DNA from 4 places in the Microbacterium sp. A84 genome. Region 2 is predicted to be linked to each of the others. Evidence: predicted binding sites of a transcription regulator. Region 2 holds the regulator's gene; each other region holds the start of a gene.
What was found. Region 2 encodes LexA, which represses DNA repair genes until DNA is damaged. Its sites were predicted from a motif close to TCGAACANNTGTTCGA; they were not measured.
Positions count from the first base shown of each region.

Region 1 (7,114 bases), on a different contig from region 2:
GCGCGCCACGGCAGGTCCCGGCGAGCGGATCGCCGTGATCGGTGCCGGGCTCGCCGGTGCAACCGTCGCCGCAAAGCTCGCGGATGCTGACATCGAAGTCACCGTGTTCGAAGCCCGTGATCGGGTCGGCGGACGTGTCCACTCGCAGCTCGACGACGACTGGCCGATGCCGATTCAACTCGGCGGATGGCTGCTCGGCGATGACCCGAAAAGCAGCCGCCCCATCCTCGACAGCCTCGAGACCGTCGACCTGGCATCCGCTCTCTGGCGCTCCCCGGCCGAAGAGCCCGCACAGGAAGACGACCTAGACCCAGTCGGCAACGCACCGCTGGAGAAGGCGCTCGCCGCGGCCCAAGCCTTCCCGGCCGATGTCTCACTCTCCGAGGCACTGACGGAGACCGGCGCCGATCCTGAGGAGCCGGGCCTTGCCGCACTTCTCGCGTACCTCACCACCACCTCGGGCGCGGATGCCGACACCGTGTCAGCCTGGTTCCCACCGGCTCTGCCGAATCCTGCAAAAGCCGGCATCGTCAGTGATCTCGGCGCCGTGGTGCAGGAGATGCTCGAAGGTGCGCAGCTGACCCTGTCGTCCGCGGTGACCCGCATCGCTTACGACGACGCCGGTGTCAGTCTGCGCCTGGGGACGGGGGAGTCGACCTCGTTCGATCGGGTGGTGATCACCGTGCCGCTCGGCGTGCTGCAGCGCGAAGGAATCGAGTTCGCGCCGCCCCTGCCGTTCCCGTACCGCGGCGCGATCAACGCGCTGGGTATGGGGCACATCGAGACGGTCTGGCTGCGCTACGACGAGCCGTTCTGGGACACCGAGGCGACGATCTGGCACGCTGTGGACGGCGACCAGCTGATCCGTACCTGGATCAATCTGCTTCCGGTTACCGGCGAGAACGTGCTGGTGGGAATCGTTGGAGGAACGGCCGCCGAGAAGTTCGCAGAGCTCGAAGAGGACGACGCTCTGGTGGCGGCTCTCACATCGCTGGATGCATTCCTGCCTTCCGGCGAGACGGACTGATCCGGCTGATCACCGCCAGCACCGTGGCGATGAGGGCGAAGATCGCCAGGGCGATGCCGCTGGTCACCAGGAACTCCCCGACCCCGCTGACCTGGCGCAGGTCCAGGAAGTAGTACGGATACCAGCCGATCATCGGACCCCGCCACATCGTCACCCCGCCCCAGACCAGGGGGAACACGAGAGAGCCGGGGATGATCCACCACGGCACCGACCGGTGTCCTGGTGTGAGCGTCCATGCGATCGCGGTGAGAGCTGGAAGCCAGAAATGCAGCAGCTGATCTGACCAGGGGACATCCACGCGGATGCCGCGGACACCTGCCTGCCAGACGATCAGAGCGAATGCGAGGCCCGCCGTGATCGTCCAGGTCAGCACCAATGAGAGAGCGATGCTGAACCAGCGCGGATCTTCGTCGCGTCGGAATGCCAGGATGCCGCCGACAACGAGCAGCACGACGAGTGCGCAGTTCGACTCCACGGTGAGATAGGCGAAGAAGTTGCGGCCGGCGATGGTCTGCGAACTCAGACCCCAGAACAGGCGGTGGACCAGCGCGCTCAGGCATACGGCCGCCGTGACAAGACGAAGCACGCCGAACGTGATTCGTGCCTTCACTGTCGCCAGCCTCCCCTTCGACGCGGATTCACGCCATCCGGCGATTCTACTTAGATGCCCAGGACCGCCTTGGCGATAACGAAGTAGATCACCAGGCCCGTGGCGTCCACGAAGGTCGTGATGAACGGGTTCGAGAACACGGCCGGATCCACGCGGATCATCCGCGCAACCAGCGGCATGATCCCGCCGATCGTCGCAGCTACGGTACACACCGCGACCAGCGTGCAGCCGATCACGAGTCCGATCTGCCAGTCGTACACCAGCGCCGTGATCGCGAATCCGAGCAGGCCCAGCAGCACTCCGAGCGACACGCCCACTCGCAACTCACGGGTCAGGACGCGCAGCAGATCTCGCGGCCGTATCTCACCGAGCGCCAGCGCACGCGTCACGGTGGTTGCCGCCTGATTGCCGGTGTTCCCGCCGGTGCCGATCAGTAGCGGCACGAACAGCGCCAGGACCGTGAGTTGCTCGAGCGTCGCCTCGAACACCGACAGTACCTGCACGGTGAGCGTCGCACCGACAGCGAGCACGAGCAGCCACACGACACGTGAACGCACGATACGGCGGATCGGCGTCGACAGATACGGGCGGCCGAGCGGTTCCACACCGCCCTGGCGCGCGGCATCCTCGTTCTCCTCGCGTTTGAGGATGCGCACGGCGTCGTCGATGGTGAGGATGCCGACCAGCCGGCCCTCGCTGTCGACCACCGGAACGGCGAGGAGACCACGGTCGGTGCAATCGCGGGCGGCGGTCTCGGCATCTGCGTCGGCGAGCGCGGTGTGCGCGTCCTGCATCATCGCGTCGACCAGGGTGTCGTCGTCGGCGGCGAGAAGGTCGCGAAGACTCACGACGCCGACGACCCGTCGTGCACTGTCGGTCACCGGAAGCGTGTAGATCGTCTCGGCATCGTCGATGCGAGCCCGCAGTCGCCTCAGCGTCTCGGCGGCGGTGAGATCAGGGTGGGTGGTGACGTACTCCGGGCTCATTCGCCGGCCGATCGAGTCACGCGGATAGCCGAGCACGGATGCCGTGAGTTCCCGCTCGTGCGGCGAGAGCCCCCGGAGCAGGCGAGGAGCGACCGACGCGGGAAGCTCGTCCAACAGCCAGACGCGGTCGTCCGGATCCATCTCTTCGAAGAGCGCGGCGACCTCGGCATCCTGCAGTCCGCGCACGAGCTCACCCTGCAACTCGGGTGACAGGTCTTCGAAGACCTCTACCGCCCGCTGTTTCGACAGCAGCCGGTACACGATCGCGCACTGATGCGGGCTCAGGCGGTCGAGAACCTGCACCATCTGCCTGGTCGATATCGGTGAGAGCGCGGCGGATGCTGCGGCGAGATCTCGGCTCGACAGGCTCTGTTCGATGGTGTCGATGAGGTCTGTCGTTGCGGCAGGTTGTGTGGGGAGCGGCTGCGTAGGGGGCTGCGTTTTCATGGCGTGCGTCTTTCGAGCATGCCGACAGCGCATCGGAAGAGGCGCGCGGTCGACGGCTGGTCGGATGAGTCGAAGCCGGACAGCCGCAGATGCGCGTTAGAAGACGAGAGTCCCAGGTGCGAAGGCGGAGTCCGGAGGCATATGGCAACTATCACCACTCATGGGAGCACCACCTCGATTCCGTCGTCGTGGTCGCATGCGACCGGAGCATTGCGGGAGTGCCCGCGCCGCCTCGGCAAATCTAGCTCATTCGACTGGGAGGGTGCCGCTGTGTTCATGGGCTGTGCTCATGGGCTGTGCGCATGCGCCGCCTTAGGCGGCGATGTCGAAGCGCGCGCGTCCGCCGAGTCGTGGTGTGCGGCCGGGGTCGACGTAGGTGGGTGGGATGAATCAGACGTGTGCGGTGGTGCCCGTGCCGTCGATGCGGATTTCCCAGCCGTTGTCGTGAATGCGGTGGTGGCATGTTTCGCAGAGCAAGATTCCGTTGGAGAGGTCGGTGGGTCCGTGGTCGCGTTTCCACCATCGCAGGTGGTGTGCTTTGGTCATGTCGGGTGGGAGGTTGCACATGGCGCAGCCGTCGTCGCGTTCGACGAGTGCGAGGCGTTGTGCTCGGGTGAAGAGGCGTTTGTGTCGACCCCAGTCGAGGATTTCGCTGTCTGCGCCGAGGACGAAAGGGATGATTCCTGCGCCCGCGGCCATCCGGCGGGCGGCACTGGCGCTGATGGGCTGGTCGATGCCATCGATCGTTGCCGTGCCCGTGCTCGTGTCGCCCACGAGGTCGGTGTAGTTGATGCGCACGATGACTGTTGCCCCGGCGACCGGGGTGCGTTCCTTGCAGCCGAGGACGTGGGAGCAGAACAGGGCGAGCGCGTCGGCGTGCAGCATGGCGATGGTGCGGTGGTCGGCGTCCGGTGCGTCGGGGTCGGGAGCATTTTTGCGTGCGGCGAACGCGGCGGTCACGTACCCGTGTAGTGCGGTGACGATGGGTGCGCCGGTTTCGACGTCGAAGTCTCCGTTGAAGCGCAGTCGTCCGCCGCGTTCGTAGAACGTCAGGGATCGTTTGCTGCGCTGATCGTCTTCACGCGGTTCGACGCCGTCGGGGTTCAGCCATGCTTCGGCGCGGACGGTGAGTCGGCGGACCTCATCGAGCGCGAGCCCGGGTGCAGCATCGACGAGCAGTCGCTCGCCCTCACTGATTCGTTCCACGCCGGCGGCGATGCGACACCGCTCAAGGACTGCGATGATCAACGCGGCGGCCTGGGCACTGAGCGTCCCTGCTTTCATCGACTCACGTACTAGCGGATACTTCGCCGGAAGCTTTGCTCCGAGGAGATCTGTGCGCATCGCGGTGGCCTGCCCGACCGTGATCAGCCGGGAGGCGTCTCCGGTCGAGATGCCGGTGGCGGCGGCGATCAGCTTCGCCGGGGTGCGGAACCCCTGCTGCTTCGCCAGCGAATCGGCCCCAAGCTCGGGCCGCGACTCGCTCGCGATCCCCGCCGCGACATCCACATGCACCGCATCCAACCGGCGCTGCACTACTCCCACCGCGTTCGTCACCGCGATCAACTGCTCCCGCGACAGCTCCGACGCATCCCCCACGCCCGCCCACGCCACATCAAGGCGGGATACCGCCTCGTACAGACCGGTCAGCTGTGACATGTCATCAGCTTATCGCGAAATCGTCGGCTTGTCGAATATTTGTTCTATGAAATTTCCGACAAATTCAATGGAACTAATGGTTGCGCTGGTTGCGACGCGAGGTTACATTCGTCTTTATGTACTACAACTTAGCAGGAGGCGTCAGCCACCGTTCTGCTCCGCCAAGAACTCTCGGTAGTCGGCCAGCGATACTGCTGCGTACGCCCAACCCCACTCCAGCAGTGCCTCGGTCACGACGCGCCCGTCGCCGATGTATCCGGCAACCGCCGTGGCTGTCGCCGACTGGCCATGTGCACGCGCGAGCGTCGCCGCGCACGCCTGTGCGTAGGTGACGAACGGTCCGTCGTCGAGTTCTTCGACTTCGACGCCGCCCTTCATGTCGTGGAACTGCCGCACGTAATAATCGGCGTTCGGGCTCTGCACATGGCCGAGGAACGGATCGGACAGCGCCTGCAGGATTCGCTGCATCGCCACGACCCTGGCGCCCTCACCGGACGTCTTGATGAGCTCCTGCAGCACCGGCGGCTGCGTCACATGCCCATACTCGATCAGCACGCTCTGGCCCGCCTGCTTCGGTTGCATCAGAAGCGTGTGATCGTCACCGTCTTGCAGCAGCACCAGATAGCAGCGGGTACCGACGCTGCCCACACCAACGACGCGGCGTGCGACATCCGAGACGGCGTAGTGGTGAAACAGCATGGCAACGTCGCTGTTGGCTGACCAACGGTAGGCATCGACGAGATCGTCGACCGCTGCGAGGACCTCGGCCTCAACCGGGGCGGTCGTCGGCGGCTGATGCACGAAATGGCGCCTACCCGTCCCGTCCACCTGCGTGAGCCGGTGCACCGCGCGATCTCCGGTGCGGCGCTGGGCATGCTTCACTGCCTTGCGGATCGCGCGCCGCGCGTCGCTGCCGAGCAGCGTCTTGGTTGATTCGACGTCGAAGTGCGTGAAGTAGCGCTCGGTGGGACTGAGCGCGGAGTTGCGCCGGATGCCGCGGGCGTATGTCTTCACCGCTGTACGGATGGCGGCTTCGATCACGGCATCCACTCGCCCAGAAGCTTGCCCGCCGACCACGATGCTGCCGACGAGACGCTTCACATCCCACTCCCACGGTGCCCACGCGGCCTCGTCGAAATCATTCAGATCGAACATGAGGTCGCGTTGCGCCGATGCATAGAAGCCGAAGTTCGACACATGCGCGTCGCCGCAGGACGCGACCAGGATGCCGGAGTGCGGAGCATCCGCGAAATCGGCGGCCATGAGCGCTGCAGTCCCGCGATAGAACGCGAACGGACTGGCAGACATCCGTTCGGCGCGCAGCGGGACGAGCTCCGGCACCCGGTCGGCGTCCTGTGCGGCGAGGATCGCCAACGGGACCCGTGATGTCGTCGACAGCACCGCGAGGTCACGGCGGGGCGTGCGCCGGCGGGCATCCTTGCCTTTATCCAGCAGCTCGGCGCGGGACGCGGGGCGTGAGAATTCGGTGCTCATCCGCTCATCTTGGCAGGGCGAAGTGGCAGCTGCGCGTACGTATGGCGACCGATCCGGGTGTAGACCTGGGTACTGGTCGCCGCCGAGGTCAGGACTTCTGGCCACTGCGGTCCTTTCGCATGTCTCCGTAGCGTCGAAGACATACGAAAGGTCTACTCATGATCAGAGCTCAATCCCTGACGAAGCGATACCGCGACAAGGCCGCCGTCAACGGAATCTCCTTCACCATCGAACCCGGAAAAGTGACCGGGTTCCTCGGCCCTAACGGTGCGGGGAAGTCCACCACGATGCGGATGATGGTGGGCCTCGACAAGCCGACCAGTGGCTCAGTGGAGTTCGCCGGCCGTCGGTATCAGGATCTCCCCGCACCGCTGCGCGAGGTAGGAACCCTCCTCGACGCAGGGGCGGCCCACAAACGACGCACCGCCTACAAGCATCTGCTGGCGATCGCCTCGACGCACGGTATTTCCGCTCAGCGCGTGCACGAAGTGATGGAGATCGCGGGAATCGAATCCGTGGCGGGCAAGAAGGTCGGCGGATTCTCCCTCGGGATGCGGCAGCGCTTGGGGATCGCATCAGCACTGCTCGGGGACCCGGGCACGATCATTCTCGACGAACCGGTAAACGGCTTGGATCCCGAGGGTATCCTCTGGATCCGTGCGCTCCTGCGCCGCCTCGCAGAGGAAGGGCGCACCGTTCTGCTCTCCTCGCACCTGATGAGCGAGATGATGCAGACCGCTGATCATCTGATCGTGATGGGGCGAGGACAGATCCTCGCCGACGGACCGATCCGAGAAGTTGTCGCCGACTCCACCCAGTCTGTGGTTCGAGTGCGCACCCGCGACATTCGCCGCTTGACGACGCTGCTGACACTCCCCGACATCACCGTCA
Region 1 covers NZ_JBPXMS010000003.1:94,133-101,246, reverse strand. Annotated here, with positions in the region: gene ACSU04_RS13105 (FAD-dependent oxidoreductase) at 1-1,027, shown strand, start outside; gene ACSU04_RS13100 (Pr6Pr family membrane protein) at 984-1,637, opposite strand; gene mgtE (magnesium transporter) at 1,688-3,070, opposite strand; gene ACSU04_RS13090 (DUF222 domain-containing protein) at 3,461-4,729, opposite strand; gene ACSU04_RS13085 (DUF2252 domain-containing protein) at 4,871-6,223, opposite strand; gene ACSU04_RS13080 (ABC transporter ATP-binding protein) at 6,382-7,114, shown strand, end outside.
Region 1: the regulator LexA is predicted to act here: its motif matches at 4,761-4,776, upstream of ACSU04_RS13090 (DUF222 domain-containing protein).

Region 2 (7,114 bases):
GCCTCATCGACCGCGGCCCCTCCGCGCACGCGTTCGACTGCGCCGGAGTTGACGTCCACGCACCAGAGTCCGGCATTGACGCCTGCCCCTCCACCGGACAGCAGCACGCGGGTGCCTGAGACATCATCGACGCTCACATGCGCGCTGGCTGGCACCTCGAGGCGTTTGTTGGATCCATCGCGCTCGATCAGTCTGATCTCATCAGAGCCGTTGGTGCGCACGGCTACAATCCGCCCGTCAGACAGCGGCTGATACCAGCGATTGCCGAGCACCCACAGGCCGTAACCAGTGTCGGCGTCAGCCGGTGCGATCGGGTCTGGGCCGGAGGTGCGCTCCAGACCGTCGAGCGTGATGCTCTGCAGCTGCCAGCGTCCCGTCGGATCATCGGCATAAACGAGTTCGGTGTCACTGATCCATTCGGGTTGCAGTGCGGCGCGTGTGGGGGTGCTGGCAACCGTGTCGCCGCCGAGCTGGGCGACGTGCAGCAGTGCCAGCTGCCACGGCATGTGGCGATCGCTCCACTGGACCCACGCGATGCGCGTGCCGTCGGGGGAGAGAGCAGGATGCGCGACGAACCCGGAGGTCGCAATGATCTCCTGAACGTCGTCGTCGTCGTCGCCGTCGGTCGGGATCTCCACGATCGCGCGGCGGTGCCGATCGCCGGTGAGGTCTTCGCGCACCGCGAAGAGTCGGCCGTGCTGCAACCGCAGCCCGCCGTGGTTCGGACCGGCTGGCGTCAGCGGCTCCGGTTCGGCGCCAGGGAGCATCCGATACACCCGCTGATCCTTCGCGTTCACGAAGAACAGCGTGCCGTCGGCATCCGCCGTCCACGCGCCGCCACCATACTCGTGCACTCGTGAGCGGGCGTTCCACGGTTCCGGTAAGAGCACGTTGCCGTTCGAACTGCGCACAGTGACGCGTCCGCCTTCGGCCGGGACGGACTCGCCCCACCAGATCTCATCGCCGACGAACTTCGCGCCGTCAATGCGGGGCGCAGATGAGGCGATATCCGCCGCGTGGAAGGGGGAAGTCCAGGTACCGTACGGCTGCATGCTTCGACCCTATGCGGTGGTGCTGTGACACACGGCGTCACACACTGTGCGCGAGGCGGCATCGGTGGCATAAGTTTCTGGAAACGGCCGGTTCATCCCGGACGTGGAGCGACAGCCGAGCCCGGCACCCGCCCGCGAACGAGCAAGTGTTTTTGAGATCGTTCGCGGCTGCCCTGCCCACTCTGTCACCCCAGGAGAATGATGTCTTCCGAGTCTTCGACGCTCGGGGCCCCACGTGTCCCGTTCTCCTTCGAGCTCTACCCGCCGCGTTCGGCGTCGAGCGATGAGGCGCTGCACGAGACTGTCCGCCAGCTTGCCGCAGCCGGCCCTGATTTTATCTCCGTCACTTACGGCGCAGGCGGCTCCACAGGTGGGCGCTCACTCGATGTGCTGCGCTTCATCCGTGAGAACACCGACGTCGAGCCGCTCGCGCACCTGACATGTGTCGGTAATACCTACGCGGGCGCCGCGGCCCTCATCCGAGAGTTCCTGGATGCCGGCATCCTCAGCTTCCTCGCCCTTCGCGGTGACCCGCCCATCGGTCAGACGGAGCCCTTCCTCGGCGATCTGGAGAGCTCAGCGCAACTTGTGCAATTGATCGGCCGCGCGCAGGCCGAGCGCGCCCCCTATGAGGAGACGCCGATTCCGGGCTTTCCCGGGGCCGCTCGCGTCACCCGCGGGCGCGATGTCAACATCGCCGTGGCCGCATTCCCCAAGGGGCACCCGCGCTCTGCTCACCGCACGCAGGATGTCGAGGCGTTGCTTGCCAAACAGGCGGCCGGAGCGACGTTCGCGATCACACAGCTGTTCTTCCACGCTGACGACTACCTCGCGTTCGTCGAGCGTGCGCGGGCCGCGGGTGTCACGATTCCGATTCTCCCCGGCATCATGCCGATCACCTCGCCCGCGCGTCTGAGGCGCGTGCTCGAACTCACCGGCGAGGACCTGCCCAGCGAGCTCTCGATCGCTCTCGAGGTCGAGCCGACGCCTGAGGGGCGTCGCGAGATCGGCACCGAGTGGGCAGCGCGCCTGACCCGCGAGGTCGTGGCCGGCGGAGCACCCGGAGTGCACCTGTACGCGTTCAACCAACACGAAACCGTTCTGACCGTTCTCGCAGAGGCAGGCGTCCTTCCTGCCCTGCATCACTAGATCCATCCCCGAAAGGAACACATCATGACCGCATTCCCCCAGGGGACCATCCTCGGCTACCCGCGCATCGGCCGCCGTCGCGAGCTCAAGAAGGCTGTCGAGGCCTTCTGGGCCGGCCGCTCCGACCTCGTAGCCCTCGAGCAGACCGCCGCTGACCTGCGCGCGGCGAGCCGTGAGCGCCTTGCATCCCTCGGCCTCGGCCGCACCGACTCGGCGATCCCGGAGTCATTCTCGTACTACGACCAGGTGCACGATGCGGCAGTCACGGTAGGCGCCATCCCCACCCGCTTCGACAACCTCCGCGAGACGGACGGCTCGATCGGCTTGCCGGCGTACTTCACCATCGCGCGCGGCGAGGGTGAGCGTGCCGCGCTCGAGATGACCAAGTGGTTCGACTCGAACTACCACTACCTCGTTCCCGAGATCGGTCCGGAGACGACGTTCTCGCTCTCCAGCGACCGTGTCGTGCGCCAGGTCGAGGAGGCAGTCGCCGCGGGTTTCGTCACCCGCCCCGTCATCGTCGGTCCCGTCACGCTGTTGGCACTGGCGAAGGCATCGGACGCGGCGCCGGAGGGCTTTGACCCGCTGTCGCGTCTGGATGACCTCGTGCCGGTCTATGTCGAGTTGCTCGCCCGCCTCCGCGCAGCCGGAGCCGAGTGGGTCCAGCTGGATGAGCCCGCGCTCGTCAGCGAATCGCTCCCCGCCTCCGCCGAGCAGTTGGCGGATGCCGCAGCTCGCGCGCTGGCCGTCATCGGTGGCGCAGCTTCGCGCCCGTCGATCCTCGTTGCGGCTCCTTACGCTGCTCTGGACGCGAGCCTTGCCGTACTTGCTGCGGCTCCCATCGAGGCCATCGCGATCGACCTGGTGCGCGGTAGCGTCCCGGCAGCGGTCGAGGGACTGGCCGACAAGGTGCTCGTCGGTGGAGTGATCGACGGTCACAACATCTGGCGCGGCGACCTCGCTGGCGCGTTCGACAAGCTCGAGGCGCTGGGCGCGCTCGGCGCGGCTCAGGTCGCGGCATCCACCTCCACCTCACTGCTGCACGTCCCGCATGACGTGACCGACGAGTCGAAGCTCGACGAACGACTGGCCAGCTGGCTCGCATTCGCCGACCAGAAGGTCGAACAGGTCGTCGCCCTGGCTCGTGGCCTCGGCTCCGGCCGTCAGGCGATTCAGGCAGAGCTGGATGCGGCATCCGCAGCTCTTGCCGACCGCAGCAACGCACCGGGCGTGCGTGACGGTGCTGTGCGTTCGCGTGAACTTGCCGATGGCGACTTCTCGCGTGTTTCCTATGCTGAGCGCGAGGCCGCCCAGGCGGAAGCCCTCGGCCTGCCGGCACTGCCGCTCACCACGATCGGTTCGTTCCCGCAGACCGGTGACATCCGTCGTGCTCGTGCGCAGTACATCCGCGGTGAGCTGTCGCAGGACGACTACGACACATTCCTTCGCCGCGAGGTGGACACCGTCGTCGAACTGCAGGAAGACCTCGGGCTGGACGTGCTCGTGCACGGTGAACCAGAGCGCAACGACATGGTGCAGTACTTCGCGGAGAACCTCTCCGGATTCTCTGTGACGGAGAACGGTTGGGTGCAGTCCTATGGTTCGCGTGCCACGCGCCCATCGATTCTGTGGGGCGACGTCTCGCGTCCGGCTCCCATCACGGTCGGATGGTCGGTCTACGCACAGTCGAAGACTGCCAAGCACATGAAGGGCATGCTCACCGGTCCCGTGACGATCCTCGCGTGGTCGTTCGTGCGCGATGACCAGCCGCTGGGAGAGACCGCGAACCAGGTCGCCCTCGCACTGCGTGACGAGATCACCGATCTCGAGGCCGCCGGAATCGCCATCATCCAGGTCGACGAGCCGGCACTGCGTGAGCTGCTGCCGCTGAAGAAGTCCGATCAGGCCGCGTACTTGAACTGGTCAGTGAACTCGTTCCGTCTGGCCACTGGGGGAGCGGCTGCGGCCACACAGGTGCACACACACCTGTGTTACTCGGAGTTCGGTGTCGTCATCGACGCGATCCGTGCGCTGGATGCTGACGTGACCTCGATCGAGGCCGCTCGCAGCCGCATGGGTGTCGTCACGGATATCGCCGAGGTCGGCTTCGATCACGGCATCGGACCCGGCGTCTACGACATTCACTCTCCGCGCGTTCCCACGGTCGACGAGATCGAGTCGCTGCTGCGTCGCGCAGTGGATGAGCTCCCGACGCGTCAGCTCTGGATCAACCCGGACTGTGGCCTGAAGACTCGCGGCTACGACGAGACGACCGAGTCGCTGCGCAACATCGTCGAGGCGACCCGTCGCGTGCGAGAAGACATCTCAGTCACGGCGTAATAGTTCGAGAAAAAAGGAGGCGCTCCCCGACGGGGAGCGCCTCCTTTGTGCTGTCTCAGATTATTTGTGCTGTCTCAGATCAGATCGCGCGGAGCACAGCGACGACTTTGCCGAGCACCGTGGCGTCATCGCCGAGGATGGGCTCGAAGGAGGAGTTGCGGGGCAGCAGCCACGTGTGACCGTCGCGCTGGCGGAACGTCTTCACTGTGGCTTCGCCGTCCAGCATTGCCGCAACGATCTCACCGTTCTCTGCCGTGTTCTGCGTGCGGATGACCACCCAGTCACCGTCGCAGATCGCGGCGTCGATCATCGATTCGCCGGTGACCTTGAGCATGAACAGATCGCCCTTGCCAACGAGCTGACGGGGGAGAGGGAAAATCTCTTCGACCTGCTGATCCGCTGTGATCGGCACGCCAGCGGCGATCTGTCCGACCAACGGCACCATTGCCGCGTCGCCCACCGGAGTGCTGGAATCAGCAGGGTTCTCACCACTGGAGCCCGGCAGATCGATCAGCACTTCCATCGCCCGAGTCTTGCCTGGGTCACGGCGCAGATAGCCGCTGAGCTCAAGCTGGCCCAGCTGATGGGTCACGCTCGACAGCGACTTGAGGTTCACCGCATCGCCGATCTCGCGCATGCTCGGCGGGTATCCGTGCGTGGCGATGGAGGTCTGAATGACCTCGAGGATCGCCATCTGCTTCGGGCTGAGGCTCTTGCGCCGGCGAGTGCGCGGAGCCTCGGGTTCGGAGGCGGAGTTATCGCTGATGTCGCTCATGTCGGTCATGGGTGCTCCTTTGTACGCGATCCCGGGGCTGCTCTTCGAATGTCTGAGGTCCGTGATGTGGTGTGTCTATCGAAATCGTATCCGAGAAACACGCCGATTAGGAAGATCTGTTCGAGCGTGTCGGAGAAAACAGCGGTTCGCTTTCGAATAAGTCTTGACAGATGTTCGAATTCGAAGATACATTCGGTACGTAGCTTCGCATTCACTGCTCCCGGCCGAGTGGTGAATGCGAACGCTACGCCAAAGAGGCAGAGGAGAATCCCATGAGCACCATCAGCATCACAGCAGGTACGACCGTTTCAACAGGCACCACCGTTTCAACTGGCACCACCCGGCTTCGAATGACTACCCGGGGGCGTCGCGTGTTGGTCGCTCTTGCGGCACTCCCACTCGCTGCGGGCATCGGGATCGCGGCGATCGGCGGCGGCTCGGCCATCGCATCAGGCGATTCGGCGGAGACCGCGACATTCGAGACGATCACGATTCTGCCCGGTGACACACTGTGGTCGATCGCGGAGTCCCTTGCGCCGTCGACCGATCCGCGCGCTGTGATTGGTGAGATCGAGCGGCTTAATCTCCTCCGTACCGGATCCCTGCAGGTCGGCCAGCAGCTGGCCATCCCCGCGCAGTACAGCAACTGAGCAATACAGCAACGGAGAGGTAGAACAACTGATCTCACCGTTAACATGGGGAGGGTGACTGCTTCGCTTGCTGACCTCCCCCTCCGTGATGATCTTCGTGGGCTTACCCCCTATGGTGCACCGCAGGTTCCGCTTCCTGTCGCGCTGAACGTGAATGAGAACTCTCATCCTCTTCCCGACGAGGTGGCGAGCGACATCCTCGATGACGTCGCCGTCGCGCTGCGTGAGGTGAATCGCTACCCAGACCGTGAGTTCACCGCCCTCCGTGAGGGCTTTGCCGGTTATCTCGGGCACGGCCTCGACGCCTCGCAGATCTGGGCGGGTAACGGCTCGAACGAGGTGCTGCAGCACGTCCTGCAGGCCTTCGCAGGTCCAGGGCGCACCGCCTTCGGATTCGCGCCCACCTACTCGATGTATCCGCTGCTTGCGCAGGGCACCGGCGCCCGCTGGGCGGCGGGTACTCGGCAGTCCGACTACACACTCACCGCTGTCGACGCCGCAGCACAGATCAGGGATGCCGACCCGGACGTCGTCATGCTGTGCAGGCCGAACAATCCGACGGGTACACCACTCGGCATCGATGTTGTCGAGGCGGTCTACGAAGCGACCCGCGGCGTCGTGGTCGTCGATGAGGCCTATTGGGAATTCGCCCCACGCGGGGCAGTCTCCGCCCTGACTCTTCTCGAGGGACGCCCACGTCTCGCGGTATCGCGCACGATGAGCAAGGCGTTCGCGTTCGCGGGCGCTCGGGTCGGCTACCTCGCAGCAGACCCCGCATTCATCGATGCCCTTCGGCTTGTGCGCCTTCCGTACCACCTGAGCGCGCTCACCCAGGCTGCGGCTGTTGCGGCTCTGCGCAATTCGTCCACAATGCTGGCGATGGTCGACGACATCGTTGAGCAACGCGATCGCATCACCGCGACGCTCGAAGCGCTCGGATATCAGCCGCACGAATCGTGGTCGAACTTCGTGCTGTTCGGGGGAGTGGCTGATCCGAAGGCGACTTTCCAGGCCCTCTACGATCGCGGCGTTCTGGTGCGCGATGTCGGCATCCCGAACCACCTGCGTGTCACGGCCGGTACCGAGTCCGAGACCACGGCGTTCCTCGATGCGCTGGCCTCGATAGAATCAGCCTCATGAGCGCTTCT
Region 2 covers NZ_JBPXMS010000004.1:33,868-40,981, reverse strand. Annotated here, with positions in the region: gene ACSU04_RS14960 (S9 family peptidase) at 1-1,052, opposite strand, end outside; gene ACSU04_RS14955 (methylenetetrahydrofolate reductase) at 1,254-2,201, shown strand; gene metE (5-methyltetrahydropteroyltriglutamate--homocysteine S-methyltransferase) at 2,226-4,541, shown strand; gene lexA (transcriptional repressor LexA) at 4,621-5,316, opposite strand; gene ACSU04_RS14940 (LysM peptidoglycan-binding domain-containing protein) at 5,589-5,966, shown strand; gene ACSU04_RS14935 (histidinol-phosphate transaminase) at 6,012-7,106, shown strand; gene hisB (imidazoleglycerol-phosphate dehydratase HisB) at 7,103-7,114, shown strand, end outside.

Region 3 (7,114 bases), on a different contig from region 2:
CGTCGTCCGATGATCGTTCCGCTCGTCATCGAGGCCTAGCCGATTCGGCAGAAAGCCGCGTCATTACGCGGCAATGTCGGTGCCCGAACGTAGTCTTCAAGTATGGCCAGGAGTACCCCGAAGACCTCGCGCGCGTCCGAGAAGCCTCCGACGCGCGCGTCCGAGAAACCCGCGTCTGCGAAACCTCCGACGCGCGCGAAGGCACAGGCGGCCCCGAAGAAGTACGTCGACGAGGTCGATAAGCCGGCGTTTGCCGTGCGTGCGTGGGTCGGTATGGCACATGGCGTCGGTGGGCTTTTCCGCGCGTTCGGGCCCGAATCGTTGGAGAAGGATCAGCGTCGCGATGGCTTTCCGCTGCTGCTGGTGCTGCTGGCATGCCTCGGCGCAGTCAATGAGTGGTTCTTCATCGGCAACGAGATCGCGCAGAACATCAGCGCCTACTCGGTCGGCGGCCTGATCGGGCGCACCGCATTTCTGATGCCGGTGCTGCTGCTCGTGCTCGCGGGATGGTTGTTCCGGCATCCGTCTTCGGTGCACGACAACGGTCGTATCGGTATCGGCTTCGGGTTGTTCGTCCTTTCGCTCGCCGGTATCTGCCACATCGCGGGTGGTCGACCGGAACCGAAAGAAGGCATGCCCGCGCTGAGCGCGGCGGGTGGGCTTTTCGGTTGGATGCTGGGGGAGCCGCTGTCCTACCTCACCCAGATCGTCGCCTATATCGTCTTGGCGCTGCTGGCCGCGCTCAGCATCCTGATCATCACGAAGACGCCGCCGAACCGCATCGGTGCCCGTCTGGGAGACCTGTACGCGTGGATGTTCGGGGCCGAGCGCGCCGAACCCCAGCACGAGAAGGCTGTCGAAGAGGTTTCTAGCAACGAGACGGATGATTCGCTTCCCTGGTGGCGGCGAAACAAGACCGGTAGAGAAGAAGATCCCGACGAGGGGTTGGGCTCGCAGGATCTCACCGAGTTCTTGCTACCGACAGACAACATGCCGATTGAGAACCGCGGTGCCCATAACAGTCCCGCCGCGACCACGCCGGTGGATAAAACTGCCTACGATCAGTCGATCATTGTCGCGGATCCATCGGACCCATCGGATGCCGCGACCGAGATCCTCACCGATCTTCAGGGCGTCACGGCCGGTCTCGGCGCGCAGGGATCCACTGCGCTGTTAGACGACTTCGGTGACACCGGTGAACAGCCGGAGCTTCCTGGACTCTCTGGCTTCGGCACCGAGGGCCCAGGCGATCGTGGCCTGCATGCTCCGAGTGCTCCGTACATTCTTCCGTCGCCGAATGTCCTGAGCGCCGGACCACCGTCAGTGGCACGCTCCGAGGCGAACGACAAGATCGTTGAGCAGATCACCAGCGTGCTGTCGCAGTTCAAGATCGATGCGAAGGTGACGGGCTTTTCCCGTGGCCCGACGGTGACGCAGTACGAGGTAGAGGTCGGCCACGGCGTCAAGGTCGAGAAGATCACGCAGCTGAGCGCCAATATCTCGTACGCCGTCGCATCGAATGATGTGCGCATCCTTTCGCCGATCCCCGGCAAGAGCGCCATCGGCATCGAGATTCCGAACACTGACCGGGAGACGGTCGCCCTGGGCGATGTCATCCGATCGCAGGCAGCCATTAAGAGTGCGCACCCGATGACGGTCGGCGTCGGCAAGGACGTCGGCGGTAACTTCGTCGTCGCCAACCTCGCCAAAATGCCCCACCTTCTGGTTGCCGGTTCCACTGGTTCTGGTAAATCCAGCTTCGTCAACTCAATGATCACGAGCATCCTGATGCGCGCCCGTCCGAGCGACGTGCGCATGGTGCTCATCGACCCGAAGCGGGTGGAGCTCACCAGCTACGCAGGCGTGCCGCATCTGATCACACCCATCATCACGAACCCGAAGAAGGCGGCGGAAGCCCTGCAATGGGTCGTGAAAGAGATGGACATGAGGTACGACGACCTCGCGTCGTTCGGCTTCCGCCACATCGACGACTTCAACAAGGCTGTTCGCGCCGGTGAGATCGTGCTTCCCGTTGGCAGTGAGCGGGTGCTCAAGCCGTACCCGTACCTTCTCGTCGTTGTCGACGAGCTCGCCGACCTCATGATGGTCGCCCCGCGTGACGTGGAGGACTCGATCGTTCGCATCACGCAGCTTGCTCGTGCCTCCGGCATCCACCTGGTGCTCGCCACGCAGCGACCGAGCGTCGATGTCGTCACCGGGCTCATCAAGGCCAACGTGCCATCGCGACTCGCGTTCGCCGTGACCAGTGTCACCGACAGCCGAGTGATCCTCGACAGTCCAGGAGCAGACAAGCTGATCGGCCAGGGTGACGCCCTGTTCTCACCGATGGGCTCCTCCAAGCCTTTCCGGCTCCAGGGCGCGTGGGTCGAGGAAAGCGAGATCGACGCAGTCGTCAAACACGTCACGGCGCAAGCCCGACCCGACTATCGCCCGGACGTGCAGGAAGCGCTCGAGCCGACCAAGAAGAAGGAAGTCGACGAGGACATCGGTGATGACCTTGAAGTGCTTCTTGCCGCGGCCGAGCTCATCGTTTCCTCCCAGTTCGGTTCGACGTCGATGCTGCAGCGCAAACTGCGTGTCGGCTTCGCGAAGGCCGGACGTCTGATGGACCTGCTGGAGTCTCGGGAGATCGTCGGCCCGTCCGAAGGGTCGAAGGCGCGCGATGTGCTGGTGGCGCCGGAACAGCTTTCGGCTGTCATGGCGCAGCTGCGCGGCGACGGTGAGCCGGCCGCGTCCAACGTGCCGCCCGTCGCTCAGTCCGCGCCAGCGATGCCTGCCGCTCCGGTGGCACCTGCGTACGATCCGATCGAGGCGCAGTTTGAAGGGCTTCCGGTGGTGCACGAAGATGACGGCGACGATGGCGACGAAGACGCCTGGGGATTGACGGGGCGCGACTGATGGCGATTCCACGGCAATTGCCGAACGCGATCACGATCGCACGCATCCCGCTGGCGCTCGTCTTCTTCGTGCTCCTCCTGATCGGCGGCAGCTACGGTCGTGACGACCTGGTCGTTCGCTGGATCGCTGGCGCATTGTTCATTCTCGCGATCTCCACTGACTGGGTCGATGGATATCTTGCACGCAAGTACGACCTCGTCAGTGACTTCGGAAAGCTGTGGGATCCGATCGCAGACAAACTGCTGACCGGTGCTGGCTTTGTCGGACTGGCGATCCTCGGTGAATGGCCGTGGTGGATTGTCGTCGTCATTCTCATCCGTGAGTGGGGTATTACCCTGCACCGCTTCATCGTCTCGAGCAGTCACATCGTTGCCGCGGCGTGGATGGGCAAGCTCAAGACCGTCTTTCAAGCGGTCGCGCTCGGCTGGTGGCTGCTGCCGCTGCATCAGCTGATCGGAATGGACTGGTGGACCGGCGTCGGTGATGTGCTGATGTACGCCACACTCGTGCTGACGATCGCCAGCGGCATCGATTATGTCATCTCGCAGATGCGCGGTACGCGGACGCCGCATGAGTGATGCCGCGGCCCTGGTCCGCGCTCTTCGGGAGCGCGGCTGGACTCTCGGCATTGCCGAATCACTCACCGGCGGTGCTCTTGCCGCCGAGGTCGTATCCGTTCCAGGCGCCTCGGCGACGTTGCTCGGGGCAGTCGTGGCATACGCCACGCCGCTCAAGGCCTCATTGCTCGGTGTGGATCCTGCGCTGCTTGACGAGCACGGCCCCGTGCACGCGCAGGTCGCGCAACAGATGGCCACGGGTGTGCGCCGCACCGTCCAAGTCGAAGGTCGACCGGCAGATGTCGGAATTTCGACGACGGGCATAGCCGGACCAGAATCGCCCGATGGGCAGCAAGTGGGAACCGTGCACATCGGCATCGCGACACCGCTCGGCGTACGCGCCTACGCCTTTCAATTCGATGGTGATCGCGCGGCAATACGCGCGCAGACGGTGGATGCGGCAATCGATGCCCTGGTACAACAGGTACGGGAATAGTCGAGTGCAGGCGACCGTTGTCTCTAATGTGCCAATGAAAGACGTGCTCACAACCAAAGCACAGCGTGAAACGATAGCGTTTTCATCAGAGAGTCGGGATAGACTGGCGATCCATTTGGATGAGGCTCCGTTGCGGGGACTGGAGAGGAGGTTCCGATGATTCTTGTACGACAGGAAATCGGCGATGTACTGAGGGACTTCCGCCTGCAGAAGGGGCGTACGCTCCGGCAGGTCGCGAGTAAGGCTTCGGTCGCGCTCGGATACCTCAGCGAGGTTGAGCGTGGACAGAAGGAAGCATCCAGCGAGATTCTCGCTTCGGTTGCTGAAGCTCTCGACGTACCCATCTCCCTGATCATGCGCGAAGTCGGCGACCGGATGTCTGTGCTCGAAGGCATTCAGGTCTTCCCGGATGTTGTCCCGGATGACCTCGTTGCATCGATCGAGCCTGAGCTCTCGCTGCACTGATCAACTTTGATGCGACGTAGCGAGTTTCTTCGTGCGGTCGAACTTGAGTTCGGTGCGCGCGCATCCACTTTGACGACCGATCTCGTTCTCGACGCGCTGGGTAATCGTTCAGCGCTGGAAGCGCTGGATGCAGGTCTGCCGCCCCGCGACATTTGGCTTGCGCTCTGCGTCGAGGCGGATGTGCCGGCGGAACGGCGTTACGGCGTCGGCCGACTGGAGTCGCGAAAGCGCTGAGAGCTCAGGTCCTCTGCGCGCACCCGGCACTCAGAATAATGGGCGTGTCGTCGAATATCTGTTCGAAGTACGCGTAGTGTTCTGCACAAGTGGTTTCGAGGTGTTGTTTTCCACCGTTCCTGGGATCTCCGACGCAATGTCTGAGGTTCCTCCTACGGTGAAGACAGGCCGAAAAGCCATACGCCTTGTCGGAGAGTTCACCCCAGTTGGGGTGGCCGCGACAGCCTACAGGCGGCACCATGCGAACACGAGGAGCACGTCATGCCATCACCCGCAGACCGCGAGAAGTCCCTGGAATCAGCTCTCGCCCAGATTGACCGGCAGTTCGGAAAGGGCTCGGTCATGCGACTGGGCAGCGATGAGCGCGCACCTGTCGCCATCATTCCGACCGGATCCATCGCTCTCGATGTCGCTCTCGGCATCGGTGGCCTTCCGCGTGGCCGCATCGTTGAGATTTACGGCCCGGAGTCATCGGGTAAGACCACTCTGACCCTGCACGCGATTGCCAATGCGCAGCGCGGGGGCGGTATCGCTGCCTTCATCGACGCTGAGCACGCGCTTGACCCTGAGTACGCGAAGAAGCTGGGCGTCGACATTGATGCTCTGCTGGTGTCACAGCCCGATACGGCTGAGCAGGCACTCGAGATCGCCGACATGCTGGTGCGCTCCGGCGCCATTGACCTCATCGTCATCGACTCCGTCGCGGCCTTGGTGCCTCGTGCCGAGATTGATGGCGAAATGGGCGACTCGCACGTGGGTCTGCAGGCGCGACTCATGTCGCAAGCGCTCCGCAAGCTCACGGGTGGTCTGAGCCAGACGAACACCACGATGATCTTTATCAACCAGCTGCGTGAGAAGATCGGTGTCTTCTTCGGCTCGCCTGAAACGACCGCCGGTGGAAAGGCGCTGAAGTTCTACGCCTCGATCCGTTTGGATATTCGCCGTATCGAGACGCTGAAGGACGGCACCGACGCCGTCGGAAACCGTACGCGCGTCAAAGTTGTCAAGAACAAGATGGCGCCGCCGTTCAAGCAGGCGGAGTTCGACATCCTCTATGGCATCGGCATCTCGCGTGAAGGCAGCCTGATCGACTTCGGAGTCGAGCACACCATCGTGAAGAAGTCCGGCTCGTGGTACACCTACGATGGCGACCAGCTGGGGCAGGGCAAGGAAAACGCGCGTAACTTCCTGATCAAGAACCCTGACATCGCGCTGAGCATCGAGACGAAGATCAAGCAGAAGCTCGGCATTGGCGGTGCTTCCGTTGAGGACGCTCCGGCCTCCGCTGACGAGCTCGCAAAGCGTCGTCCGGCCTGATGTCTGATTCGAATGGGGGCGAGGATCGCCTCGCCCCCATCATTCCTCTCTTCGGCGGGCAGGTTGAGGTTGAAGCTGACGTAGAAGTTGACGTTGACGAGGATGATGACAAGATCCGCAGCTCGGCAGAACAAGCTCTGGTCCGAAAACTTCGAGCGCGCTCGCTTTCGATCTCTGAAGCTCGGCAGGTTCTTCGCGGATATGCGCTGAGCGCCGCGCAAGTTGACGACGTCATCGAGACTTTCTGCCGTCGGGGATATCTGAACGATGCGGCGCTGGCTGAACAGCTGGTGACCTCCGGCGTTGAGCGGAAGGGGCAGGGGCGCGTGGCGCTTTCACGCGCTCTTGCGCAGCGTGGCGTCTCTCGTGAGGCCATTAGCACCGCGCTGGGAGAGCTTCCCGATGACGATGCGCAACGGGCGCTCGAGTTCGCTCGCACGAAGGCGCGTTCGATGTCTCGATTGGACTTCGAGACTGCGTTGCGCCGGCTCGTCGGGCAGCTGGCTCGCCGCGGTTACGGCGGTTCTGTCGCTACGACCGCCGCACGGACAGCGCTGACCGAGTCCTCCCCGGGCACACCGACCAGAGGCGTGCGGTTCGTCGATTCCGAGTGATGCTCTTGAACACTTCGGAGATAGTCGCAGATTCCGCTCGTAGAATGGGGTCACCATGACTATTCCGCGCAGTGAACCGACGATCATCACGGCCTCGTCGGCGGCCGTCGACGCCGACGGACATCAGCGAACCTACGAAGTGCGCACCTTCGGATGCCAGATGAATGTGCACGACTCCGAACGTCTTTCGGGCTCGCTCGAAAGTGCAGGCTATCTCCGAGCAGACGACGGGGCTGAGGCTGACATCGTCATCATCAACACCTGCGCTGTTCGTGACAACGCGTCCGGCAAGCTCTACGGCACTCTCGGTCACCTGGCGTCGGTGAAACGGCGCAAGGAGGGCATGCAGATTGCGGTCGGTGGGTGTTTGGCGCAGATGGACAAAGACACAGTGCTCGACAAGGCACCCTGGGTTGACGTCGTGTTCGGCACGCACAACATGGGTTCGCTGCCCAGCCTGCTTGAGCGCGCGCGCCACAACGGTGAAGCTGAGTTGGAGATCCTGGAATCTC
Region 3 covers NZ_JBPXMS010000001.1:694,098-701,211, reverse strand. Annotated here, with positions in the region: gene ACSU04_RS03610 (ribonuclease J) at 1-39, shown strand, start outside; gene ACSU04_RS03605 (DNA translocase FtsK) at 103-2,919, shown strand; gene pgsA (CDP-diacylglycerol--glycerol-3-phosphate 3-phosphatidyltransferase) at 2,919-3,497, shown strand; gene ACSU04_RS03595 (CinA family protein) at 3,490-3,972, shown strand; gene ACSU04_RS03590 (helix-turn-helix domain-containing protein) at 4,129-4,437, shown strand; gene ACSU04_RS03585 (DUF3046 domain-containing protein) at 4,447-4,671, shown strand; gene recA (recombinase RecA) at 4,933-5,988, shown strand; gene ACSU04_RS03575 (regulatory protein RecX) at 5,988-6,602, shown strand; gene miaB (tRNA (N6-isopentenyl adenosine(37)-C2)-methylthiotransferase MiaB) at 6,658-7,114, shown strand, end outside.
Region 3: the regulator LexA is predicted to act here: its motif matches at 4,722-4,737, upstream of recA (recombinase RecA).

Region 4 (7,114 bases), on a different contig from region 2:
GAGAATATACGGCTCGGCAACCGTGTTAGTCAGGAAGTACGCGTAGAAGACGTCCGCGGCCTCGTCAGCGGTGAACACTTCGTTCGGGTACACGGTCGTGCTGTGACGGCCCTCGTCCCACCTGATCACTTCGGTCGGTGCCGCCGCCGGTTCGTCGCCGGCCTTGCCGACGGTGTACTGATGGGCAACGCCGTCGGCGTCAAAGGCGCGCATCTCAATCGTCATCGCCTCTGCCGTGCCGGCGCTCTGCAGATACTCGTCGGAGAGAGGGATGTCCTCGAGCAGATTCGCATCCTCAGGGGCACGCCACAGGCTGTAGGCCCATAAAGAAGTGCCGTTCATCCGGTTCAGTGCGAAACGGAGCTGATCTGGGTACGGTCGGATGATGTCTACGAGCGGACCCCGACTGAATCCGTTGGACTCCACCACATGGGTATCTCGGGTCATGGCACGTTCCTCAGAATGACTTTGATGATGTCGATCTGCCCGACATTCGGCAGATGCGCGATAGCGGGCGTCTCTACACTAACGGCTCCGTCAAACAGATTCTGTGCCGGGCTGCGACCAGCCGAACCACTCTTGATCTCGACACCGGTGTACGTCCCGTCGGGGTTCTCGAACAGGCCATCGAAGAAACGAACCTGTTCGCCCGTGCTGGGGTGTCTCGACGCCACCTGGTCGCGGATGATATCGACCCCCAGGTCGTCGGCGACGTTGTCCAGCCCGATTTTTTCACGGTCGACCCAGGGTCTGTTGCCGTCCCCTACGAAGCGACCGCGTTCGTCGCGGCCGTCGTTGCGTCCGCTGCCGGGGTTTCCGCCGCCGTTGTTTCCATCGACGTTGTTCCCGCCGCCGGGGTTTCCATTGCCGTTGTTTCCACCGCCGTTATTTCCGTCGCCGGGGCGGTGCGGATTGGTGCTGTTTGGGGTGTCCGGTTTGCCGTCGTAGTTGTCCTTGTCGCGCACCCGCTTGATGACGGTGTCGAGGTGGTCATTCATGTTGTCCGCAAGCTGAGGCAGCTTGTCCTTCGCATGACCGAACCCGTTGAGAACCGCCTGCCGCAGCTCCCGGAAAGCCGACTTCGCTGCCGCACTCATCAGGCGTCCCCTCCGAAATCAAGTGCGGAGAATTCCGCAAAGAACGTCGACGTCAACGTCTGAATATCCGCACCATGCACCTTCATCTCCGACTGCGCATCCTCCAACGCCTGCAGATCCGCATAAAACTCATCCGAATCCCCCACAGACCCCTCCACCATCGGCGCATCCAAAATTGCGTCAAGCACCGCAGGCAACTGCTCCGCCATCGGCTCAATCGCCATCGGCAAAAGCTGATTCAACAACTGCTCCACCGCGATATCCACCGCCGCATTCAGAAGCTTCTTCTTGATCAACAACATCGGACCCGCACCCAACGCGGTAATCGGATTCGTCAACATCGCCACCAACGTGACCAACGTCGTCGTCACATCAACAATGACCTTCATCTTCAACGCGAAAATCGCATCCGCACCGATATCCATCGCCGTCGCCGCAGGCGGCATAATGTCGATCAGCTTCTGCAGATTCTGCGAACGATTCGCATTCCACGCGCTCATCGTCGCGGGACCCGTCTGACCCTTCATCGCACCACCAAGATCACCATTGACCTTGCGATCCACAGACTGAATCACCGTCTCCAAATCCGAGCCAAAGGTGCGCACCAAAACCGCGCCCTGACGCACCTCATCCTCATCAATATCCGGCCACTCAAAACCCAGCTTCTCCAACACCCAGACAAGCTCATTCGGCAACATCATTCCCACGTCAGCACCTCCAGGCTCGACTGTACGTTTCCGGCCCGGCGCTGACCATGGGTAGCACTTCCCACGTGACGTCCCAGCAATCCGTTTCAGTCGTCAGGAGCATCGATCTTGACGCTGACGAACCGTGAGCCGGGGATCGTCTCGAACTTGACCGTCGCGCCGCGGAGCGAACCCGGCTCCAAACCGAAACGGACCTCGAGCTCGGCGGCGCTCAGGGCACTCAGATCACCTGCCTCACTGGCGGGCGCAAGGAACCTCATGTCACCCGGGCCCACACCGTATTCATCGGGGTTGTCCTGCCCGATCGCATCCTCGTACAGCTCTTCGACGAGTTGCTTCGGCACGGTCTTCGGAACGTCCTTGATCTCGTCGATGACGTCGCCTGGGAGCGCGCGAACGTCCTTGCCCAGCGACAGACCGAGGTCGCGAGAGGAGTTGTAGTCCGGGTCACGGTGTCGCGGTGTGTTCCCAATGGATTCGACACCAAGCCGGACATCCTCGCGGATGTCGTAATCTTTCGCGTGCGATGCGGGGCTCTTGCCGTCTCCCCGGTGCCGTGGCTCATAGTCCCGCTTGCTCCGGTCCACGCCGCGGATGAGGTCGGCATCCGCTCGATGTTTTCCACCGCGCTTGCGGAACGCACCCGCGAAACCCTGTTTGAACTCGCGCCCTGCGCCATCCACGGCATCCACGAGGTCCCGCATCAGCTTCTTCATCGACGACATCGTTCACTCCCCTGAGATCTGTAGGTTAGCGAGGTCTGCAAGCAGTCGATCCGTCAGATCCTCGACATCGACGGCGTGCGCATCCATGTCCTCGGCTGCCTGGTCGAGAGCGACGAGATCCGCGTAGAACTCGTCCACATCACCAATTGCGCCCTCCACGACGGGAGCGTCCAGCATCGCCATCGCCAGCACCGGCACCTGCTCCGCGAGGGGTTCGATCGCCAGCGGCAGCACCTGGTTGATGACCTGCTCGAGAGTCGCCTCCATCGCCATCGAGAAAAGCTTCTTGCGTGCCAGGATCAGCACAGCGGCGCCACCCAGCCCGAACGGACCGGCTGCCAGCAACGGGATCAACTGAGCGAGAGTGATCGTGACGTCGATGATCACCTTGATCTTCAACGCGAGCACGATATCCGCGGCGAGGTCGATGCCGGTGGCTGCGGGCCCGAGAATATCAAGCAGCTGCTGGACATTCTCGGATCGGTTCCGATTCCACCCGGTCACATGCGCGGTGCCGGTCTGTCCGACCATTGCGACAGCGAGGTCGCCGTTGATGCGCCGATCGGCCGCCTGCACCAGCGTCTCCATGTCATCGCGATATGCGCGCACGAGGCCAGCGGCCGTCCACACCTCATCCTCGTCGATGTCAGGCCACTCGAGCCCCATCTTGTCCATCACCCAGATGAGCTCATTCGGCAACATCATTCCCACGGCAACCACCTCCGGCTATGACGCTACCGAGCGTCACGGGATGTGCGCGATGGGGAGATCAGCCCACCGCATTCACTCATCCCCCCTTACATTCGTTTCAATATTCGAATGTGATACTTTCTCACGTTCCAGTAAGACCCCATTATGTCGTGAGCTTACTTGCCTTGCTTAGAACAAATCTTCGACAAAGCATCGATCTTGCGGTATGCTGAAGGTATGTCACAGCTGACCGTTCTGCACGAGGCGCTCACTCGCCTTGATGAAGTGTGGGCGGACGCCAGCGATGCAAATGGCCTTTCGAGGGAACAGCTCATTGCGGCCACAAACGCGGTCGGTCTGTTGCAGCGTCGGTTGGATGCTGTGCATGTCGATGTGGCGGCGGGGATCGCGAGTGAGTCACGGCCGGAGCTCGGCGCCGACTCGCTGGCGAAGCAGCAGGGATTTCGTTCGGCTGCGAAGCTGATCGCGGCGGCGACTGGTGTGTCGACGGGGGACGCGTCGCGTCTGATCAAGGTGGGCGAGGCAACCGCGATCCGCACCGACCTGCTGGGTTCGCGCCTGCCAGCGAAGTACCCGCTCGTCCGCGAGGCGATGACGGCGGGTACGCTCAGCGCCCAGGCGGCGGCGTTGATCATCGCAGTACTAGAGCGGTGCCGGATCGCGGCCGGGCTGGAGCGGATCGCCGAGGGCGAACGGATGCTGGTCGACACCGCACCCGGGCTCGCACTCGATGAGGTGCGCCGACTCGTAGTCCGCGTGGAAGCCTGGCTAGATCCAGACGGTGTGGAACCGCGTGAGGATGAGCAGCGTGGCAGGCGCTCGCTGACGTTCCACGAGCGTGGCGGGCGGTTGCACTTCGACGGGGACTTCGACGTCGAGACCGGTGCGCCGATCGTCGCCGCGCTCCGCGGTTATGTGTCCGCTGCGTTCGCGGCACGCAAAAACGCCCCCGATCCGGATGCTCCGGATGCTGACCACCGCACCGTCGCCATGTTGCAGGCCGATGCGCTCGCCCTGTTCTGCTCTCACGTGCTCGGCTGCAAGGAACGCACCCCGGTTGCCGGGGCGACAGTCATCGTTCGCATCGACTACAAAGACCTCGTAGGCGGGACCGGGACAGCAACGATCGATGGCATCGACCAGCCCGTCAGTGCAGGCGCCGCTCGGCGGATGGCCGCAGGCGCCGAGGTGATCCCCTGTGTCCTTGGTGGTGACAGCGAAATCCTCGACTGGGGCCGCAAGAAACGACTTTTCACCCGGGCACAACGCCTCGCCCTCGTCGAACGCGACGATGGATGCGCCATGTGCAACCTCCCGCCGGAGATGACCAAAGCCCACCACCTGCGATGGTGGAAACGCGATCACGGACGGACGGACCTCTCCAACGGGATCCTCCTGTGCGAAACCTGCCACCACCGCATCCACGACAACGGCTGGGAAATCCGGATCGACGGTTCGGGCATCACCGCACGGGTCTGGTTCATCCCACCCGCCTACGTCGACCCCGCACGCACACCGCGTCTCGGCGGGCGCGCACGCTTCGGCATCGCCGCCTGACTTCCCCGGTCAGCGCGGCGGTGCTCCTGGCACAAAGTAGCGCAACGGCGACAGCCCGGTGCGGGTGACGGCATCGCCTGCCGCATCGAGGAACTCGTTCATCGTCGCCACGCTGATCGAACCAGACGGATCCGCAAGGACCACATTGTCAACCACCGGCAGCAGAGTCGCAGTGCCCTTCGGCCAGGTCGCGAACGTGGTCGTGACGCCGGTATCGAGTACCTGGATCTTGGGATCGGCGAGGTGAACATCCGGACGCTGCAGCGCTACGGTCTGAGCCTCGTATGCACGCACGCTGAACAGGCGCAGCACCCGCTCAAACCGCATCTCCAGCGAGGGGAAGCGCTCGCGCCAGGGGAACGGAGCCCACGCCCCGTCAGCCAGAACGATCGGGTGTGCGCTGACGAGCGATCCGCCCGCGTCATACAGTTCCTCAGCCAAGTCCAAGACGCGTGCGATGCCGGCTTCATCATCCGCACCAACGATCACCAGCCGGTCCCGTGACAGCGCGAACACCACCGGAGCACCCGCGAGTGAAACCACCGCCAGCCGCGCCGAGTCGACGAGCACGGATGCCGCCAGCACCTCATCATCAACGACGATCACGCCCTCGACAGGCTCGGGTACCTGTGCGGTCGAAGCCGCCGAGGTCACCGCGTCCGTGAACGGGCGGGACCACCCCTCCGCCTGGCCCTGCGTGATCGCGGCACCGCTGCCGACTGCGTCCAGCCCAACGAAGAGCTCGCCGCCGACATACTCCACCCGCGGATGAGCGTCCCCCGGAGCAGTGATGGACAGAACTCCAAGTTCACTCGCACCGTAGATGCGTGGAACCATCTTCACGTCCACGTTCCCAAATGCACCTGTCATGAGTCCTGCCCCTCTTCGTCTGCCTCTGTCAGGTTATCTGCCAGCCCCTGCGCCTTCTGGCTTCCAAGCCTGACGACATCCGCCCATGACCAGCTCAGGTCGCCGGTTCGGAGGTTCATCGCAGTCGCCTTGTCACGCGTTGAATCATCCCAGACCCAGTTCCGGGGCACGACGTGCAGCGCCATCAGTGTCTTAAGCCCGGGAAGAGGGGGACCGTAAACCACAAGTACTACCGCCCGATCGCCGAAGGCCCACCAGTCTGCGCGTCGCGCACCGGTCCGCGCGAGCTCTGCGGCGTAGGAACCCCCAAACTCACGATCGGGCGAGAGGTCGATGCCGATCTGGAGGCCGTGTCGGTGCTCGCACGCCCCTCGAATCTCGCTCCACAGCTGGGTCGCGCGGTCCCGCATCGGATCTCCGTCGGATGACGGCGGCTCCCATGAGAGTGGGATGATCCAGGCGACATCCCGCGACAGGGCGGGAACGTCGGACAGCAGCCACTGATCGCGACCATCACCCGCCGACGAGGCACCCACCAACGTGGACTCGATGGCATCGACGATCCGGTCGGCGGTGACCACGAGCTGCTCTCCACTGAACGTGATGACTGCGCCGAAACGGAGCGACACAGGGCCGAAAGGCGTCAGAGCATCTGACGGCTCAGCGTGGATGGCCATCAATGCAGCGTCAAATCTTGGGTCGTGCCCGGCCAATGGCCTGGTTCACTCTTTGGAATGCTGATCACTGCTTCCGGATCGCCTGTCGGAAGGTATCCTCCAGGGATCCACTGCGGGTTGGCTCCACCTTCATTGCCGCGGGGGATATCAAGGTTACTGAGCTCCGAAGGAGCGAAGTTGCGGATCTCCACGGCGACGGGAAGGCCATCGGCGCCGAGATAGTAGTCCGGGTCCATGCCGAGACGGATGGCCAGCTGGCGTGCGTCACCGCCAGTCTCGTCGATGATCGTCTTCAGCTCGGATGTGGGGAAGACGAATGTGGTGCCATTGTTTCCTGGACCATACTCAGCCAGATTGCTGGAAATATAGATCCGGCTCGCACCATCCTGGAACCGGTCGAGATGCTGATCGATGTAGGACTGATCCAGATACTCCGAAGGATGCGGCCGGTTCCCATGACCGACGTCGACGACGTCGTTCGGCTCCCACTTGCTGTCCGGCCTCCACGCGTTCTGCAGCGGGTGCGTGACGTCCGCGGAGTCGAGATTTTGAACGTCACTCGTGTTGCGGTCTTGCTTGCGGCCGTGCTTGCGGAACATATCCGCGAGCTGGCGCACATGGATAGGCACGCCATCAAGCGAATGCTTGATGGCGTCGGCGATCTCGGAGCCTGGTCCCTTACCCATAATCAGTCTCCCCCGATGTTGAGCGTGGCGAGATCTGCCATCAACCGCTCCGTCAAAGTCTCGACGTCAGACGCATGCATTTCC
Region 4 covers NZ_JBPXMS010000001.1:1,805,524-1,812,637, forward strand. Annotated here, with positions in the region: gene ACSU04_RS08670 (hypothetical protein) at 1-447, opposite strand, end outside; gene ACSU04_RS08675 (hypothetical protein) at 444-1,097, opposite strand; gene ACSU04_RS08680 (hypothetical protein) at 1,097-1,798, opposite strand; gene ACSU04_RS08685 (hypothetical protein) at 1,891-2,529, opposite strand; gene ACSU04_RS08690 (hypothetical protein) at 2,533-3,234, opposite strand; gene ACSU04_RS08695 (DUF222 domain-containing protein) at 3,457-4,797, shown strand; gene ACSU04_RS08700 (hypothetical protein) at 4,807-5,634, opposite strand; gene ACSU04_RS08705 (hypothetical protein) at 5,664-6,344, opposite strand; gene ACSU04_RS08710 (hypothetical protein) at 6,344-7,030, opposite strand; gene ACSU04_RS08715 (hypothetical protein) at 7,033-7,114, opposite strand, start outside.
Region 4: the regulator LexA is predicted to act here: its motif matches at 3,410-3,425, upstream of ACSU04_RS08695 (DUF222 domain-containing protein).